2 regions of the Scytonema sp. PCC 10023 genome follow, and region 2 is predicted to be linked to the other one. Evidence: riboswitches for the same ligand, from Rfam matches in the RefSeq annotation. Region 2 holds a riboswitch; the other holds the start of a gene.

Region 1 (10,342 bases), on a different contig from region 2:
TTCTTGCAGCACTGGCTCCTTTATCAACTAGTTTTCTCTTCATATCTATCTTAGAGTCAAGCGCCTGAACGTATTCCTTTGGTAAGATGTGATGGTGAACGTCGATGCGGTATGCTTCCATTACCTTTTTGTTGTTTATGATTGACGCAGCAAATGCTCTATCACATTTCAAAGTAATAGCTCAAGTCGAAAGTCTCTTCTTCCTCTAGGTCGAGACACTTGAGCGGAACTATTTTTAATTACCGCTTTTTCTAACGAATGAGAACTTAAACTACAGTAGAAATAGACTTTGTGTTCTTGTTGATAATATTTTATATTTTGTAGTTGATTAAATAATTATATTTATTGAAGTCGTACTTATAAAAAAATTAGATAAAATAAATCCTCCCCAAGATTGATGCTCAATTAGAGAAGAATTTGCCAATAATTATAAGACTCGATTCGTCCCTTTTTGAATTGATTAACTAAGTCAAAGATTTTGACTTGAACCTAGAAAGGGTCAAAAGTTCTATGAATAGATTTAAGCAAATTCAATTAAAACTAAAGTATTTTTGGGGTTCACTATTTTACTTGAAGTACTTGCCCCATGCCATCTTGTACACTCGCAAGCGAGACAGACTAGAACGTGAGTTTTCCAAGCCTCCAACTGAAAAAGGTTTTGACAAACCAGGAAAACTCATCCGCGCTGAACCTGCTGCTAGAGGTGCTAATTTCTATTTTGAACTTGCAGAATTGGAAGTTTACTTTTTAACTGAAGATTTAGTTAGAGTTAACTGGAAACCTGGAATACCTCCAATTCCTTATGCTATCGCCCGTAAAGATTGGCAAGAAGTAGAAACTCAATTGGAAGAGACAGGCGAAGGTTTCTCTGTATCCAGCCACAAATTAAAAGTCGTTATAAAAGAAGATGGTAGCCTAAAATTCAGTGATTCTTTAGGACAAATTCTACGGGAAGAAATGCCACCTCAACGTAAAAGCGACGGGTGGCTTCATCAAGCGCGACTGCGTCAAGAAGAACACATCTATGGATTAGGAGAACGGGCTTCTTCTCTCAATTTGCGTGCAGCTAAAGACGAGAAGCAACAACCTAAAACTTATCGGATGTGGAACTATGATGCTGCTGGCAAATATAGTCCGGGATCAGACCCAATGTATATCTGCATTCCGGTGTATTTGGGTCTACACTCTTGTGGAAGTTACCTAATTTTCTACGAAAATTCTTTTGAAGCTGATTTTACCTTTGCTGAAACTGCTGTAGCCGACTTTCAAGGGGGATCGCTGCGTTATTACTTCAGTTATGGTTCACCCGCGCAATTGTTGGAACGCTACACTGAGTTAACTGGGCGAGCTTGCCTACCTCCCCGGTGGGCATTAGGGTACCACCAATCTAAATGGGGATATCGTACAGAAGAAAAAGTCCGAGAAGAAGCAAAGGGGTTTCAGTCTCACAACCTACCTTTAAGTGCTATTCACTTAGATATTGACTGTCAAGTTGGAAACCGAGCTTTCACTATCGACCCAGACCGCTTTCCCAAATTGGCAAGTTTTACGCAAGAACTCAGGGAACTTGGAGTACAATTTATTGCCATTCTTAACCCAGGAATTAAGTACAGCCGCAACAGTAACTTATTTCTGGAAGGTCAGATACTCGATGGGTTTTGCAAACTTCCCAATGGTAAACTCGTTGTTGCGCCTGTTTGGCCTGGTTGGTCAGTTTTCCCAGATTTTACCAACCCCAAGGTTCGTAGGTGGTGGAGTCGGCAATATCAATACCTGCTCGATGTGGGTGTGGCGGGTTTTTGGCATGATATGAATGAGCCTGCGGCTTTTATTACTTCAGGCGATTGCCCAAGGGGCAGTGCGCTCCGCGCAATCGCTCGCTTCCCAAAGTCACACAACATTATATGGAAGGCAGAGGCGGTGACCATCGCGAGGCGCATAATGTTTACGGGTTACTGCAAGCGGAAGCGGCGTATGAAAGCCTATGTCAGTACTCAACCGACAGACGCCCCTTTATTGTCTCCCGTGCAGGATGGGCAGGACTTCAGCGTTATGCTTGGACTTGGACGGGCGATGTTGAGTGTACCTGGGCTGCGTTGCGAACCACAATGGCAACAGTTGTGGGTTTAGGGCTTTCCGGCATTCCCTACAGCGGTCCTGACATCGGTGGTTTCCAGGGTAATCCTGGTGGTGAACTTTACCTGCGCTGGTTCCAAATGGCAACCTTTTTCACGTTCTACCGCACTCACTCTTCTAATAACGTAGAACACCGGACACCTTGGACTTATGGCGAACCTTACTTAAGTATCATTCGGCAATTCTTAGAACTGCGCTACCAAATGCTTCCCTACTTCTACACCTTATCTTGGGAAGCGACACAAAAGGGTTATCCTCCGGTGCGCCCAGTGTTTTGGGGTACGATTGATGAACCTGCGCTTTGGGGTGTAGAGGATGCTTTCTTATTAGGTGATGCGTTACTAGTTTGTCCAATTGTCGAGGAAGGAGGGCGATCGCGCCAAGTCACTTTACCGAAAGGACGTTGGTATAATTTCTGGGATGATGCTGTTATTGAAGGTGAGCAGCAAGTGAGTTTAGAAGCACCCTTAGAAAGAATTCCCTTGCTGGTGAGAGCAGGGAGTATGATTCCAATGGAGCAAGGTAAGCAACTCATTCTCCATATTTATCCACCTGTAGAGGGAAGCAGCGAGGCAATTCTCTACTCTGATGCGAATGATGGGTATGGAGAATCGCGACTCGATAAGTTTCGCATAGTGCGATCCCAAAATAATCTAGAAATAACTTGGGAAGAACAGGGAGAATATCCTTTCCCATACACAGGTGTGAAACTGCATCTGCATGGTATGAAGTTACAGCAAGCCTGGATGGATGATGCAGAAGTTGCTTGTCAGGAGCAAATTATCGAGTGCGCCCGCCCCGAAGGGGCGATCGCTCTGCGCCATCGCTTTCATAAGCTTCGCATTCAGTCAGAGTTTGCTGGCATTCTACCTTGATCATGAATCCGCTACATAAAACCTACTCAAATCTATCTATTCGGTTTGAGAGGCTTTACTTCCTGCTTCCACCAAGGGAGTCGGCTCCAACAGTCCCCAGGCGTAAACTCGGGAGTAGCTCTCCCTATTTTCTCTAAATTTAAAGCAGCATTCAAATCTCTATCTCCAATCCAACCGCATTTTGAGCATTCAAAAATACGTTCCTTCAAGGATAAAGATTCTTTTTTGTCATCGCAACAATTGCCTTGTTTTAGAACTTGGAAACCAGCGGTCAGCTATAATCAGTTTTGAACCGTAAAGTTGACATTTGTATTCCAGTTGTCGTTTCAACTCATAAAAACCACCATCGCTAATAGCCTTTGCCAATTTCTGGTTTGACAACATCCCACTAACATTTAAGTCTTCAATCACTACAAAGCCGTGGTTTTTGGCTAAGTAGGTTGTCAACTTATGTAAGTAGTCAGTACGAATATTCGCGATTTGGTTGTGTAGTCGAGCTATTTTCAGATTGGCATTTGCTTGCTTTAAATTTTCTCAAACTATTCTGGGGTGGGCAGTCCGATCCCCCCAGATCATGCAAGCTTATTTGCGTAACAGCTTAGTACACTCTTCGAGCTAGCTTATAGTACAAGAAAATAGCAATCATTGCACCCAATACAGCAACGAACAAACCGGGAATACTAAAACTTGCTGCAGTTAACGTGAAGCTTCCGGTTTCTAAAAGGTTAACTAAAGTTCCTCCAAGGATAGCACCAACAATTCCCAGGAACATTGTGCCAAGAATGCCGCCTCCTTGGTAGCCAGGATAGATCGCCTTTGCAATAGCACCTGCAAGTAAACCCAACACGACCCAAGCTAGAATGCTCATTGTTTTACTCCCCGCAGCGGTATTGAACGATGCAAAGCGTTTAAAGTACTTAAAACAACTTTTATCTTGCTTCTAATCTACTCGCATCCGTCGGCTTAACATCACTGTCTAGAGAAAGAAGGGCGCTCTTGCTCAAGTTAGATTAGACAATAAAGGATAGCTGCCTCAAAAGACAAAAAGACAATGCACTCAGTCAAGAAACGACATGACTCCTCTTTCGTTACTCTCACAATCTTTTTCTTTTTTTGGCAAATAAACTCAGATCCTTTTTTAACAAATTACAAAGGACATAGACTAAAGAGAAATCAGAGAAAATTACAGATTATTTAGTTTTACTATATCTCACGTAAAAAAATGAGTTGTTTAACCTAAATTAACTTTAAAAATTTCACCTCAATGCTAAAAAAATCTTAATCAATTATCATCTCAGCAGATTTCTATCTAACTATTCTCTTATCTCATGTTATTTGAATCCCATGCCATGTTATTTATTTTATCTCAATACTATTTCAACGAAATGTATTGCTACAAATTGATATTTCTATATATTTTAATTGCTAAAAAGGAATGCCTTGCTACAAATTGATATTTCTATATATTTTAATTGCTAAAAAGGAATGCCTTGCTACAAATTGATATTTCTATATATTTTAATTGCTAAAAAAATATATGTTTTGATAAATTTATGTTTAATAGTACATTTTTTTCTCTCAAAAACGTATAATCATGATAACGTTTATGGTAGAAACGCAATATAACCCTAATTTTTCAGCAGGGGAGCATAGCCAAATAATGTTGTTCAGTGTTTGCATAACTTGCAATGGAACATATAGGAGCGCATTTGTGCTTGTAGCTAGTAGGAGTCACCCGTAAAAAAGGTTGACTTAAATCACCTTACAGGTTAAATTCTTAACAAATCTACATCAGTCTGCCTAATCCACGGATTGCCCCAAACATTTAGTTATGTCGGGGTAATTGTGGAGCGGAGGAACCAAGTTTGGGGCTAATCTCACAAAAGAGGAAAGAATGAAAAATGAAAGAATGAAAAAAGACAAAATTACTCTAGTTTTTTCTTCTGTCTTTTTTTTTCTTCTTTTCTCTCCCACAGAAGGACATCTCTCAGTCCTAGCCCGTCAGCTAACTTCGTCGGCATTGGGAGGAGACTGAACGAGCAGCATTCTTACGAGTAATGCCTTGTTCTCGTCAGTGTCCTTGGCTGGTATCTGTGCGCTTCGTTGTACCTGCCCTCGATCTTGAGAAAAGGGTTCTAGTACCTTCTCTTTTGGTAGCTGAGGCAGGAATATTGCCATATGGTGAAGTTCAACTATGTTACCGACCAAAAAACATCGCATCGCTCTGATTTCTGTTGATGGAGACCCGGCGGCAGAAATTGGACAGGAAGAGGCTGGGGGACAAAATGTCTATGTGCGTCAAGTAGGTTGTGCGCTTGCTGAGCAAGGTTGGCAGGTGGATATGTTCACTCGCCGAAGTAGTCGTGAGCAAGCTGCCATTGTGCAACATGGACCATTATGTCGCACTATCCGCTTGAAGGCTGGACCTGCTGCGTTCATAGGGCGATATGACTTATTTGACCATATGCCTGAATTCATCGCAGAGTTCAAAGCATTCCAGCAGCAGGAAGGATATCAGTACCCTCTGATTCATACCAACTACTGGTTGTCCTCTTGGGTGGGTATGGAACTGAAAAAGCAGCAACCGTTGATTCAGTTGCATACTTACCACTCTTTGGGAGTAGTCAAGTACAGTGCTATTTCTGATATCCCAGCAATTGGTAGCAAGCGACTAGCCGTTGAAAAAGCCTGTCTGGAAACTGTGGATCGAGTCGTTGCAACAAGTCCTCAAGAACAGGAACATATGCGAAGACTCGTTTCCACCCAAGGGCAAATAGAAGTCATTCCTTGTGGGACTGATATCGATAAGTTTGGGTCAATTCAAAGGTCTGCAGCACGGCAGGAATTAGGAATTGCACCTGATGCCAAGATGGTTCTCTACGTCGGTCGTTTTGATCGGCGCAAGGGAATTGAGACACTCGTGCGAGCTATTGCAAAGTCTAGTTTGCGCTCTTCACCTAACCTACAACTCGTTATTGGAGGTGGCTATCGTCCAGATCACAGCGATGGAATTGAGCGCGATCGCATCGCTGGGATCGTGGCTGAACTTGGATTAGAAAATTGCACAACCTTTCCAGGTCGCCTTGATGATTCTGTTCTCCCCTTGTACTATGCAGCCGCAGATGTGTGTGTTGTACCGAGTCACTACGAACCTTTTGGTTTAGTTGCGATTGAAGCAATGGCTAGTCGGACTCCAGTCGTAGCTAGTGATGTTGGAGGGTTGCAGTTTACAGTTGTACCTGAAGTGACTGGGTTACTTGTTCCCCCTAAAGATGAAGCCGCTTTTGCCGATGCTATTGACCGGATTCTGATCAACCCAACTTGGCGAGATCAATTAGGTGAAGCTGGTCGCCAACGTGTAGAAATCGCCTTCAGTTGGCATAGTGTGGCATCGCGGTTGACTCAGATCTACACACATCTACTGGCTCAAACCATGCCCTCAATAGAGAGCAAAGCTCAAGTTGCAGCTTAATTTCTACAACTTTAACAGTGTTGTGTGTCTAGGGGCAAGAACAACCTTGCACCCATACCAAGTGCTGATTGGAAAATGCTCCGGACTTAGCACTGAAAATGCAGCACTAGTAAAAAGAGCAATTCTGTCTAATGGCTATGCCGAGTGACAGAAACGCGCACAAACAACAAAAAACAAGCCAATGAATCTCTCACATCAGGGAGTTATGAATATGCTGAATATCGGAGATTACGTACGGCATCAAATCACTGGACAGATAGGTCAAGTGATCGGTTATGGTCATCAAATACTGCAGGGAGTCTATCTAACGACCCTAAAAGTACGAGCCAGCAACAGTCACTTAATTGATAATCAGAGTAAATTTATTGAGGATGTGTATTCTGAATGGGTGCTAGCAGAACCAACAGAAAGCGGGGTAGTACTGCAAGCTTGATAGCTTGAGAGACAACAGTATTGTGAACATAGTGGGGGAAGCCTACTGGGCTATTCCTCTGCTATGGCGTTGCACATTATAATCATGCTTACCAAGGGGTGGACATTTTTAACCCACCCCTAATTAGAGCGATCGCCAGTTTAAGACCCTGTTTAAGACATTGTTGTTTGTGCGTTGTTCATTGACAACCCATCTTTAACCAGAACTTCATCTTCTAAAACATCACCCAGTGATGCAAAAGAAAAATCCTGAAGCAATTGCCGTAGCTTTGATTCGGTTGAGAGCCGATTCACGTAATGAGTTATGCGCTCCTTCCAATTAAGCGGTACTGGTGGATGATTTAGGTCTAGTTCCCACGGGTGAATGTAGAAGACTACATGATCACCTTGTCGCTCTAATGCACGAAAATTAGAATATGTCAACCTGTAGGGGTACAGACGGAAATAAGCACCACCAGATACAGGGATGTTTTGATTAAACATTCGCCGCACCGAAACTGGCATCTCATAAATTGAGCCAGATGAAGTATTTATTTGCTGTGGTTGCGGATAGAAGTCTGGAATTCCGTAGCGCCAATTTCGTATTGGAAAGATACTACTATCATATCGAAATCCCAAATCTGCAAGAATTTCAAGTGCCCATAGAGATTTACTTGTTATCGAAAAGTAAGGCGCACGGTATGCAGTCACTGGTTTACCCGTCAAATCAGCAATCACATCCCTTGCACGCTTAGTCTCGTCACGAAATCTTTGAGGGGACATGGTATATATCAGCTCATGGAACCAGCCGTGACAGCCAAGCTCATGACCTGCTTCAGCAACTTGCCGAACAAGATTTGGATGTTCTGCTGCTGCAGGACCTAGCCAAAAAAAGGTTCCTTTTGCATTGTACTCTGCAAGGAGTTCCAATAATATGTCAAGCCCGTAATGTAGACGGCGCTCAGCAGATGCCCTTATTTGTTCATCAGCTATACCATGGTACCAATCTTCGACATCTACAGTGAAAATGTGCCGCATACGAACGGTTTGTTGCGATTCCTCTGATAAGGATTTCATATCAACTCCAGAGACAAGAAACATTGTTAGCAAAAACAACTTTCGATCTTCAATACCTACTTAAAATTCCTTGAAATCGGAGCTACTTAGCCATGTTGTAGGAAAGATGCAGTTAAACAGAGAAAGTAATTGGAAAACTTGTAAGACAAACAAGATGACTAACCTAGGACTATGCCATAAATTTCTATACCAGAGTCGTCGAGGTTCTAAACAAAGCCGAAAGAGCCATTCTAATCCCATGTTTTGCATCCAGTGTGGAGGGCAAGGTTTAAATCCAGAAAGAAAGTCAAAGGCTGCACCTATCCCTATCATGACTCCTGGAAAATGCTGTTTGTGCTTCGCCATCCAGTACTCTTGTTTAGGACAGCCCAAACCCACAAAAAGAATTTGAATTCCTGAGGTCTTGATATCTCGCATTATCGCTGTTTCTTCCTCTGAACAAAGGGGGCGGAAAGGCGGTGAGTAAATATAGCCTATGTTAAGAGCGGGATATCGCTGTTTCAAATTTATTACCAACGCTTCTAAAACTTCCTGAGAACTCCCGTAAAAACCTACCGATATTTTTCTCTTGGCTGCTTCCTCACAAATGGATAGAGTTAAATCCCGACCACAAATCTGCTTTTGACTTGTTATTCCTAAAATACGAAAGCTCCAAACTATCGACATACCATCTGGAGTCGTTAAATCTGCTGAATTTAAAACCTTCCAAAAGCTTTCCGAGTCGTAAGCCTCCATAATCATGTGCGCGTTGGCTAAGCAAATATAACGTGACTCCCGCCGTTCAGACCAGTCGAGCACTTTTTGTGTAACATCTTTACACGTAATAATGTTGACCTTGCTTCCTAAAATGTAGCGTTTACCGCTATCATGCACTGACACTTGGCTTGCTTTCTGTACCAAACTCATTCTTCAACTCCTCAAAAATCTCTGAGTTATTAATAGAAATAGTTTGGTAGATGCTGCTAATAAAGCTTTGCTATAACCAGGAAATATCTTGCATAAATTTCTAGAATCCACGTCTAGTCAAGGTGCAAGCAAAGGGAAGATTGGATTCCCTCGTCGCTTGTAGGGGGGTTAGGGTCATTGGTATCAACTTAAGGTTCAACCCTTTATTCCACGTTGATTTCACCCCACTCGCGCTCGCGCGGCTAGGCGTCCCGTGAGGGATACGCTCAAAACGAAAGTAATAATTCAAAATTCAAAAATAATTTTGAATTTATAATGCGCGAATTTTGAATTCTTTAAAGAAGGTGGGGTGGAGCGAGAATTATGGGCAAGTATAAAGGCATGATGTAAGGTAATTACAAAGCTTTCAGCTTAAGTTGACACGTATGGGTTAGGATGGAGTACTAGATATTTGTACAAAAAGTCTACTTAGTCATCGCCTTATCATTCTCAATATGAGTCATAAAAACACATAAGCATAAGAATGTATTAGCTTTACCCCTGATACACAACTCTAAAGTAAGCAAACAATAACTAGTATTCCTTTTTTTTTCTTTGTGGCAAAAATGTATAGAAAATCCCTGGCTCTAGCAGATTTTTGAGAAAAAATTCGGATTTCAAACAGAATTAAACTTGAAATTTGCCACTAACCGAATGATGAAAACTATACATTAATTCCAATACCAAAAAAACAAACTTTACAAAAATAAAAGTCTCTTGTTAAAGAAAAAAGTATAATGATTAGGCTAAAAAAAAAGTCTAATTATATAAAAAAATAAATTTTTAAGACCGTTCTCTTGACACATCTACACATCCACCATTTTCAGCGAAATCGAAGGTTGGAAGCCCCTGAATTCTATTCATGAGGATGAAGCCCGTTTGCGTAGTGTGCCGTAGGGCATACAAATTCATCTTCCGGTTGATGACTTGCACAGTAAAACCATCTGCAGTGCTTTGATTAACTTAAATGCGATACAAACCTCTCCAGAGAAAGACGATAATTAGTCTTTAATCTTCATAGCATCTATGTAGCTTGACTTTAAGACCGATCAAGGCAGGAAAACATTATGCGGTTTAATTTGACTTTGCTTTGGGTAACGTTATCGTTCGTGGTTGTGGGAGCGATTATGCTGCTTCTGCAACCTGCGATTGATTTTCACTAAAGAGAGTTGACTTTTGACTGATGCAAACAATTCCATCCCAACAAAATAGATCCTCCTGTGAATCTAAACCTTATAAGTTGGAAGACTGGCGGGGAGGGAATTGCTCCCTTAAGCAAGAGTTTGACTATTCGATTGAGGATGTAGAGGGAGAGATTCCAACCAATCTGAACGGTACACTGTTTCGCAACGGTCCTGGTCTACTAGATATCTTCGGTCGGGAAATTCATCACCCTTTCGATGGAGATGGTATGATTTGTGCTGTC
Region 2 (10,342 bases):
TACCAGATTTTAATTTTTTTTCTCCTCTTAAGAGCCAAAATTCTTCAGCATCAATTAAAAAGTTTTCTAAAAATGGAAAGACTTCTTTCAGTATAAGTCTCCCTGTTTCCAATACAACTTTTTGAGGACAAAAGTGAGTTAACCAATCTGGTACGGTTCCAGTAATGCTGAATGAATCAACATCTAGCCGTTCCAATACTAAAATATTCAATGCTGCCAAAAGGTCTGTTGTCATAGAACCCTTGATGACTTAGACAAGCCAAAACCAAATTTTTTCAACCAATATCCACTGAGTTCTCTATTATAGAGAATTTTTTCTACAGCAGTCTGGAAGAGTTTACTTGTTGCTGTATCATGCCTACATGAATTTCATCCCAGGTAGCATCTAACAGCAACACCCAATCTCCTTCCTGTGAGGAGAAAATATGGACATCTGCACAAATGCTGTATTCCGTTTTTATGCAAGGCAAAAATAAAGGAAAATCATCTAGTGGTAAAAGACCTTCCAGAAAAAAAACTTGCTGTCCTACTTTCTTCCCTTCTTGTAAATTTGTAAGACCGTATACTGATAGTTTACCGCCCCAAGCTGACAAATAGCCATCTTTATTAACTAAAAGATAGGCAAGAGAACGTTGCTCTATCATGAAATTGAGAAGATAAGCAATAACCGGAACAGGAAAATCCAACATTATTTATCCCTCTAATATTCTAGAAGCAAGAGTTTGGAAAGTTTTTTCTACACCAAAACCACTTTTTGCACTAGTTTTAATAACCGTCCAACCTTTGTGCCTCAGTTCGTCGATTTCGGAGTTACTTATTTCCCATTCATCAGCTAAATCCGATTTGTTGATTACCAAAATAAAGGGTACTTTACCAATTGTTTCTTCTACTCTTTTTTGTAAATTCAAGGCTTTTTCCAGAGTATCCTGTCGAGTTGCATCCACAACTAATAAATAACCTGAAGACCCTCGCAAGTAGGACATCCGCACTTTCTGAAATTCGTCTTCTCCATACAGATCCCAAAGAATAAGATTTAACTCTTTTTCTCCAACATAAACTGTTTTTTTGTCAATTTTTACCCCGACAGTAGTCTGGTACTTATCAGAAAAAATACTATAAACAAAACGTGATACTAAACTAGTTTTACCCGTGGCAAATGCACCCACCATACAAATTTTCTTTTGGAGCATATACGGATAATCCTTATTTAGCTTGGTCAGACAGTAAAATTTTAAAAGATACTCGGCGGCTCAATTTCTGATCTTCTAGCAATCCCGAACGTAAAGGTTGGGTGTTAGCCACACCTATAGTAGTGAAATTGCTCCTATTGATTCCTTGGGAAGATAAATAAGAAAGGATTTTATTGGCACGGGCTTGACTGAGTGCGATGTTTCTTGTTTCTGTTCCAGTTATATCAGTGTGTCCCACTATTTGAATACCTACATTTTTATCAAGATATTTGGCAGCATCCAAAAGTTTTTGTATTTGCAGTACAAGATTCTTAAGTTTCTTATCTTCCCCTGGGAAAAACTCTGTTGTTCCTTCAGAAAAAAATAGCAATTCTTGTTCAATCTGATTTTTATATGACTCAAGATGCTTTAGTTCTATATCAATAAGATTCTTATCTTGAAATTGAGTAATTCCTGGAATAAAACGCCAAAATTTCCTTGCTTCTAAAATCCACTGACGAGGTGCAGACCCACTGACATAAAGAATACCTTTTTCATCTACTTTCACGGCTACAGTTTTTGGAGGTTGAAGTAATTCCTCAGCTCTTTTGCTGATAATTGCTGGTTCAAACGACAGGAAAGGCGTCCAATGGCTGATAACTGTTTTGGGACTGAGATTTGCTTGTTTTATCAGCATTTTGGGGTCTACTGCTAATGGATCGCGCATTCCAGAAATAAAATATTTTCCACCTCGCTTGTCAGCTTTAATCACGACAATTCCAGGCTGAGAGTTCAGTTTTTCTAAATAGGCGTTCCAACGCAGATGGTCTCGAATAGCAAAAAAGCTCCAAATTCCCAAACCAATAGCTACTGTGCCTAATAAAGTCCGGGCAGAAATATAATTTTTTTTTGTTGGAGCTTGATACCGAGCCTCCAAACAAGCTTCTATCTCAGGTCTACCGGCTACAAATGGCTCTGTTTCTCCTTCAAAAAAAATAAGTTCTCTGTTTAGCTTCAGATGAATTTTTTCTATTGCTTCTTGAAAAACTAATCTTAATTCTTGGGGAGCAGTTCCCCGAATTATACCTGCCAGTACTGCCTGTGGTCCTTCTTCAATCCAAATGGTGAGTTCTCCAAAGTGCAAACTTTGAAGCCCATCATTTTTTTGTGTATTGAAAGAGTCTTTGACAAAATCTTGAATAGCCGTCAACATGGCTGAAACCAAATCCGGATCTTGAGCGCTGACTTTTGGCGCTACTGTATGTTGCAGCATTAATCCGGTTTTTTTATGAATCAGGAATACCTGTTCCACCCGATAAATGAGCGTGCGAAGCAGCACAACTTCGGCAAATGTTTTACCCGTCTGTCGCGCTTCTAATCTCCACTTGAGGCTTTGTGGAGAAAAGCTTTGCTCTAAAGAAGCATCTAAAGATTGAACCATTGCTTCGAGAGCTGCGGTAATAGCCTTGCGAATGGCTGGTCCCATTATGGGAAAAATCGCAGTTGACAAAATATTTAAATCTTGTTTAACAGAGGATTGAATGGCGTGTTCAACAGTAGGAACTATTGCTTCGCCCAGTTGTTTATCTTGCATTGTTCGCAAAATAACCGCCTCTGGAAGCAATCGGCTGATATCTTCTGCTTTTATCTGTGGGTTATCTAATCGCTCGTATAATTTGTTTAGTTTAGCTGGTTCAATACCAAGAAGCAAACTACGGACTTCACTCAGTTCATCATTAGGCTCTACGTGAGTGTTATTTGAGTAGTCATTAGTCATTAGTCATTAGTCATTAGTTATTAGTTATTAGTTATTAGTTATTAGTTATTAGTGACTTATTAGTTATTAGTTATTAATTATCATTAAGTACGATTAACTACTAACTAATAAGCCTTATTGTTGTTGAGAATTCAAGCGGATAGCTAGTTCTGAGAAAAGAGCAGCGAGGGAGGAACGGTCTGTTTTCGCAATACGAAGTTCTTGAGATTCTTGTTGCACTAAAGCCACAATTTCTTCGTATTTTTGCCGGATATCATCCTGTAGGCTTTTAGATTGGTTAAGAATTTGCTCACGAACTTCTCGTTGGCTGTTCGCAGTTTCTTCTTCAAATTGGGCAATTCTTTTTTCTAAAGACATCGTTATATTTTTGTTTTCTTCAGCAACTGCTTTCACTGCTTTACCGCGTTCTACTTGCTCGTTTTTTAGCCGATCTGCTATGGACTCAACCTCTTTCTTAATGTACGTTTCTAAGGAATCTAAACGTTTTCTTGTTTCATCCCGTAAATCAGCAGATTCTTTAACCAGACGCTCTTCTAAGCGGGTAAACCTTCTTTCCACCTCCCGCATCTGATTACCAAAAAGAATATCTCTGACTTTTGCTAAACTGTGGCTTTCTCCCATATCTGTACTACTATCTGTACTATGAAAGAGAGGAATATTTGTATTTTGGTTGGATCCTGCTTGAGGTGGTTCTACCATACTATGATTGCTATGTTCTCCTTCGGGCGGGTTCATGTTATTAATCCTTTCGGGATTGCAATGAGTTGTGCATTTGCTTGTTTTATGACATCTTATGTGATGTGTTTGTACTTCCCTAGAAATAGTTCTGGGCTATACTCCGTAGGGTAGCATCTTTGAATCATAAAGCAAGTCGTCTCCTCGGGACAGTTCAAATGGTTATTGAAACAATTTCAAAACTTCAAATCTTTCGAGGAGTTAAAATTTTATTGAGAAAAGTTAATTTTTTTAAAAAATATTTAAATTATTATACAAATACTTTAAATAACAAGCATCGCCACAGAATGTATTCAGCATACACTTAATCCACTAAGAATCACGCGTAGCGTGGTGGTACATCACGGGTTCCCCTAGACCCCAAAGGGGGTGCATCGGTTGGGTAGGGTAGTATCTCCCAAGATTCTTCCCTTTGCTCAGAATGACATATTATAACGCAACTTGTATTGGTAGAAATTACACTCAGATTTTTTGCAGATTAGCAAAAAAAATACCACATACATATATTATGTGGTATTTTGTACTCTGAAGAAATAGGGATAATCATCCTATTGGTAAGGGGTTTAAGAAACCGGGCTTCTATACTTAGGTGTCTCTCCACAACATTCGCAACTATGTCCGCTAAGCGCGTTTCTCATTGACAAAATTGGGTATACCTAGTACTGAACAGGGGAACTTAGAACCGAGGTGTTGCACTATCGGATGATTGACAGAGTTACAGCCAAGTAATAGTAAATCTGCACCTTCTGATACAACCACTTTCCTAAGTTCCCTGCCAATGCAACCAAACCGAAGATGAGCTTTAAAAGAACTTTTCCATTCCGCAGCTAGACAACTTGCTTGCCGCAAAATACCTTCTGCTTGTGCAAATCTATCTACTAATCTTTCTTGTGAGTAGGTTGTGTTAGCCTGCATTTTTGTTTGAGTTGTCACACCTGTGTCAAACTCATTTAAGGGGAAGCTTGTTGAAGAGTGTGGAGGATTTTGTTCGGTTGCTCGCTGAGTTACAAATTCCTCTTTTTGCAAGACATCTGCAGCATGACTACTTTGATTTTCCTCGATCACATAAACAACTTGAACTGTGACTTGCGCCTTTGTGGCTAAACGTGTTTGATGAGCGATCAACAAGGCAATATCTAACGCAGTATGACTGTTGGGAGAACTATTATAACCAACGATTAAGTTAACTGATTTTTCAGGTTGCCCCTGTTTGCATACAGGTGTCTCTGGTGTCGAGATTAACACCATTTGCTCAATTAAATCATCTCTTCCGATAGCGTTTTGCAGACGCACCAATATGGGTTTGAGATTCATAGTTTTATCTCTGTTTAAAGAAAAATTAACAAAAACAATGACAAATTTGTAATTCATAATCCGTAATTGACTTGAACATTAGAAATTACGAATTATGACTTAAGAAGTTGTTCGTTACTCGTCTTGAGCGAAATAGCGATCTAGGAAATTTAGGGCGTAGTTGCGGAGATCATAGTACTCTTTTGAGTTTCTCATAGCAGCGCGATCGCGTGGATGAGGAAACGGTACTTCTAGTATCTCCCCAATATTAGCCGCAGGTCCATTGGTCATCATAACAATGCGATCCGACATATAAATCGCTTCATCTACATCATGGGTAACCATCATGACCGCCTGTCGGTGATTTTCCCAGATATCCAACACTTGCCGCTGCAATTTCCCCCGAGTTAGCGCATCTAACGCCCCAAAAGGTTCGTCCATCAGCAGCATTTTCGGGCGAATTGCTAATGCTCTAGCAATACCCACCCGCTGCTTCATCCCGCCAGAAATTTCGTCAGGATACTTATCAGCAGCTGCTGTTAAATTTACCATTGCCAGGTGTTCGTTCACAATGCTAATTTTCTCAGCCCGATTGGCATCTTTTAGCACTTCATCTACCGCAAGTCGGATATTTTCCCGCACAGTTAACCAAGGTAACAGCGAATAGTGTTGAAACACCATCATCCGCTCAGCCCCTGGTTTACGAATTTCTTTGCCATCTAACCGCACTGATCCAGAAGTCGCTTTTTCTAAGCCAGCGACAATCTTTAAAAGTGTCGATTTACCGCAACCCGAGTGACCAATAACAGAAATATATTCATCTTCACCCACTGTTAAGTTGACATTATCTAGGACGACAAATTCACCCCCATCAGGTTTTGTATATGACTTGAATAAATTTTCAATCTCCAGAAATCCAGTGGTGGGAGGTGAAGCCTTATCATAGGCATCTGTTGAGAACGAGGTAGATTTCATTTGACACTCCTGCAATGAGTCATTGGTCATTAGTCATTAGTCATTGGTCATTAGTCTTTAGTTATCAGTCATCTATATAAGACAAAAAACAAATGACAAAGGACAGTCAATACAATATGATTAACTCTGCCGATTCCGCTAGGACATAAAGAAAGATTTAGGAGCGTTTGCCCTAATCTCAAAACTCTTAAGATACCCGACAGGATCGCTGGGGTCAAAAGCTTTTTTGTCGATAAATAGTTCAGCTTGTTCTATCTTGTAATCTTCTTTTGGAGATTCAATTCCCATTTCAGCGGCAATTTCTCGGTACAAGTCAGTGCGCCAAGCTTTACGCGCCAATTCTTCAGCATTTTTGGGAATTTCTTTAATTTGTCCCCACCGAGCCGACTGAGTCATTAACCAAATACTCTGAGATTGCCACAGAAATGTTGAATGGTCATTTGGCACTTTGACAAGATTAGCTGGTTTTTCAAAAAAGATTGTTGTATCCGTCGATTTCACAAGACGTTTTTTGTCATCGAAACCGCCGTAATTGTATTCGCCGACAATCGCTGGTTTTGTTAATTTGAGTTTTGCTCCTGTAAATGACTTATTCGTGATAATCTTAGCTACTTCTTCCCGGTTTTTTGGATCGCCACAATACCTACAAGCTTCTATCATTGCCTTGACTAAAGAGCGATAGGTTTTGGGATTTTCTTTAATGAAAGACTCCATGACACCTAGAAGTCTGTCTGGGTGCCCTTGCCAGATTTCCATACCCTGAGCGAAAGTAAAGCCAATTCCATCATTGCCAGTAATTGCTCGTGTATTCCAAGGTTCTGCCACCATATAACCTTGCATCGCCCCAATCCGCATATTCACTACCATCTGTGGTGGTGGGACAATAATGATGCGAAATTCTTTGTCAGGAGCAACTCCAGCAGCAGCAGATAAGTAGCGGATAAAGTATTCATAAATTGCCGAACTGAGCACCACTGCCCAAACTCGTTGCTCGGCTGGTAATTTTTCAAAGTAATTGCGGAAATCTCGCCCAAACTCTTCCAAATTACCGTTATAGTCTCGCCAAGGACGCAACCCAGACTGCCACATTGCCTTATTCATCGTCATGGCGTTACCGTGACGGTGAATTGTCATTGCCGCACACAAGGGAGCATGACGTGCGCCTTCTGCACCTGTTCTCGCATTCGTCACCGCGCCACTTACAACAGGCGAAGCATCGAGGCGACCAAAAATGATGCCATCACGAGACGTACCCCAGCTAGCTTCACGGCTGAGAGTGACATTTAAACCATACTTGCGGAAAAACCCTTTCTCCCAGGCTACAGCAAAGGGAGCGCAGTCATTTACCGGCACATACCCCACTGTAATGTTAGGTTTTTCCAGTGTCTTGGGGTCTACCACTGGTTCTACCGCCAACGCCGCTTGTGATATTCCTTTAGGGGCACGGTTAGCATTAATGGCACAAGAAGAAAGTCCAGTGGCAAATGCCGTTGCTCCCAGTCCTTGAATAAAGTCTCGTCGCTTCCAGTTATTTGTGTTATTGTCACTCATGAAAAACCTCCTGCGGCGGCGAAATCACTGCAAAAATTAACACGAAGGCGCAAAAGTTATGTGTTTAAGCTGTCACACATGTGATTTATGTACGGTTTTATGCAGGTAGGCTGCTAACTAAAAAGTGAGTTTTTTTTAATGCGTGAATTGCTTATCCCCCCCGCCCTGTGTTATTCGCTCTTTATTCCAAAAGGTCAGATTTAACCACATGAAACGGCTGTTTGAACCGTAAGGCACCTTTACTATAAGTGGTGATACGCCAATGCCTTAACGCAATGTAACGGAATTTATACCTAATTTGTTGCTGGGCGACGAGTGACAAAAGCTTGTATTTTACCGATCGCGTAATCTAGGAATAGCCCTGTTAAGCCAATCACCAGCACGGCAAGAAAAACAGAATTCAAGTTTAGGCGACTCCATTCATCCCAAACAAAAAAGCCGATTCCAATACCGCCTGTGAGCATTTCTACAGCGACGATCACTAGCCAAGCAATTCCTAAACTAATCCGCAAACCTGTAAAAATGTAAGGCAAACTTGCGGGCCAGATGATTTTTGTAATTCTTCGCCAACTGGGCATTTCCAGAACTCGCGCCACATCTATATAATCTTTGGGAACACTGGAAACTCCCAGCGCAGTGTTAATGATTGTGGGCCACAAAGAAGTGATGAAAATCACAAATATTGCCGATGGATCTGCCAAATTAAAGATTGCCAAGGCAATAGGAAGCCATGCTAGGGGCGATACTGGCTTGAAGATTTGAATGATGGGATTAAGAACCATCAGTGCTGTTTTGGACATCCCAATCAGAAAACCAACAGGAATCGCAACAAGAGCGCCTAGCCCAAAGCCTATTAATACCCGTCGGATACTTGCTATTAATAGCCAGCCAATACCCAAATTACCTGGTCCTCTTTGGAAAAATGGGTTGAGGATGTAATCTAAATTTGCTGCCAGCGCCTCAGGAGGGGTGGGCATTAATTCATGGTTGGCAAGGGCAATAATCCACCATATAACAATGACGCCCAAAAAACCAACCAAAGGCAGCAAGAAAGCATCCCGTACGACTACGGGTTTAGCACGTTTCCAAGCTGTTTGACCGGCAACCGCCAAGATGGCAGCTACATTCAGTTGAAATATCATTTGTGACCTCAACAGACTCAAGCTCAGGTACAAGTAATCCGAGCAGTACCAGCCAAGGATACTGATGAGATCAGAACATCATAGTAATGCCGTCCCTTCAGTCTCCTCTCATTGCCTACGAAGTTAGCTGACGGGCTAGGGCTGAGAGATGCCCCTCTCTTAGAAGAAGGAAGAAACAAAAAGGAAGAAAGATACAATCATTATTTTTTCTTGTATTTCCTCTTGACTATATTTGTTCTTCACTCTTTTTCTTCTATGAGATGCGCCCCATACTTTGGTTCCTCCGCTCCAACTTACGCTTCGGCGATTCGTTGGATTAGGCTGACTTACTCTTATTATTAACGTAAAGGTAACATTGGTACACAGTATCGTCAAGCCACCTTAGGATATACTTTTTTAGGCTCAAAAACAAGTATCTTTCTTGAGCAAAATCATCTATATTAAGATATATAAAGATTGACTAAAAATTATGTATTTTTATATCGGAACATGAAATGCTTTTAAGAAACAAATGTAACACCTCTCTATCATATATAAATAATAAAATATTTTTCTCTGCTCGTATTATTATCCACCCATAAGTGATGAAAGATTTTAGTCAATTGCTGCGCGATAAAACTCAGACCATTTTAGAGCAGTGGGTGGAAGCTGTTCGTCAGGATAAAAAGATTTCCAGTACCAATAATCTATCCCGCACAGCTATTGAAAATCATCTTAGCCATGTCCTCTCGGCGCTGGCGAGTGTGCTTTCTCAATATCAAGAAGATCAAATTCAACCCTTGGTTCAGGCAAGTTTGCATCATGGTACTCTCAGGGCTGAGCAAGGTTTCGATGCAGCAGAAATTGCCCGAGAGTATCGTCTGTTGCGTGATGTCATCTTTGTTACTTTAGAGCCGGACTTAGTGCAAGCATCAGCACTAGAAGTCATGCGAGCTGTGCGTTTGATTGACATGGTGTTGGATGAGGCGATCGCCTGCTGTTTCCAAACCTACACCAAACAGCGATTAACAGAACTAGAGCAGTTGCAAAATCAGTTGAGCCTCAACAACCAGGAACTGACTCGTTTAGTGCGGGCGAATCAAGACAATTTATCGATTCTGGCACACGAACTTAAAAGCCCTTTAACTTCAATTATTGGTTACTCTGATTTGTTTTTGCGGCTCCAACGCCAACAATCCAACGAAAAAGACACCATAACTCATTTAGAACACGTTGAACGTGTGCTACGCTCTGGAAGACTATTACTCCATCTGATTAACGATGCACTGGAGATTTCCCGCTACGATGCAGGGCAGATGAAACTGCAGGCAGAACGAACCAATGTGCATGAATTAATCACAAATGTCTATGAAATGTTGCAGCCTTTAGCTGATAATAAAAATTTACAAATGGGAGTTGATTGCGATCGCGCTCCTCAAGAAGTTGTCACAGACCCGTTACGATTGCAGCAAATTGTCACAAATCTTGTTAGCAATGGGATTCGCTACACAGAGTCGGGAACTGTAAAAATTAAATGTGAAACATTGGGAATTGACAAGTGGACTATTGTCGTTTATGACACTGGAATTGGGATTGAGCCAGAAGACCAAGCCCAGATATTTGAACCCTACTTTCGCATTGCTTCTGGTACTAAGTCGTTCCTTCCCGATAGTACTGGCTTGGGCTTAGCAATAGTTTCACGGCTCGTGAAATTATTGCAA

Evidence for each region. Region 2 has a riboswitch for cyclic di-AMP ahead of ntrB (nitrate ABC transporter permease). Riboswitches for the same ligand answer to the same signal wherever they lie in the genome.
Region 1: another riboswitch for cyclic di-AMP. It lies ahead of ACM0OZ_RS25785 (glycosyltransferase family 4 protein); the one in region 2 lies ahead of ntrB (nitrate ABC transporter permease).

The regions. Positions count from the first base shown of each region.
Region 1 is NZ_CAWUDP010000046.1:48,028-58,369, forward strand. Features, by position in the region: gene ACM0OZ_RS25750 (hypothetical protein) at 1-121, opposite strand, end outside; partial or broken gene ACM0OZ_RS25755 (TIM-barrel domain-containing protein) at 511-1,797, shown strand; gene ACM0OZ_RS25760 (TIM-barrel domain-containing protein) at 1,905-3,011, shown strand; gene ACM0OZ_RS25765 (zinc ribbon domain-containing protein) at 3,044-3,220, opposite strand; gene ACM0OZ_RS25770 (RNA-guided endonuclease TnpB family protein) at 3,240-3,518, opposite strand; gene ACM0OZ_RS25775 (GlsB/YeaQ/YmgE family stress response membrane protein) at 3,610-3,879, opposite strand; cyclic di-AMP (ydaO/yuaA leader) riboswitch at 4,799-5,046, shown strand; gene ACM0OZ_RS25780 (hypothetical protein) at 5,013-5,189, opposite strand; gene ACM0OZ_RS25785 (glycosyltransferase family 4 protein) at 5,206-6,483, shown strand; gene ACM0OZ_RS25790 (hypothetical protein) at 6,695-6,916, shown strand; gene ACM0OZ_RS25795 (polysaccharide deacetylase family protein) at 7,069-7,971, opposite strand; gene ACM0OZ_RS25800 (WecB/TagA/CpsF family glycosyltransferase) at 8,032-8,877, opposite strand; partial or broken gene ACM0OZ_RS25805 (carotenoid oxygenase family protein) at 10,100-10,342, shown strand, end outside.
Region 2 is NZ_CAWUDP010000014.1:9,895-20,236, forward strand. Features, by position in the region: gene ACM0OZ_RS10855 (sensor histidine kinase) at 1-235, opposite strand, end outside; gene ACM0OZ_RS10860 (hypothetical protein) at 318-689, opposite strand; gene ACM0OZ_RS10865 (Rab family GTPase) at 693-1,190, opposite strand; gene ACM0OZ_RS10870 (OmpA family protein) at 1,204-2,946, opposite strand; gene ACM0OZ_RS10875 (hypothetical protein) at 3,061-3,681, opposite strand; gene ACM0OZ_RS10880 (universal stress protein) at 4,303-4,995, opposite strand; gene ACM0OZ_RS10885 (ABC transporter ATP-binding protein) at 5,110-5,949, opposite strand; gene ACM0OZ_RS10890 (ABC transporter substrate-binding protein) at 6,088-7,500, opposite strand; gene ntrB (nitrate ABC transporter permease) at 7,794-8,642, opposite strand; cyclic di-AMP (ydaO/yuaA leader) riboswitch at 8,740-8,958, opposite strand; gene ACM0OZ_RS10900 (sensor histidine kinase) at 9,227-10,342, shown strand, end outside.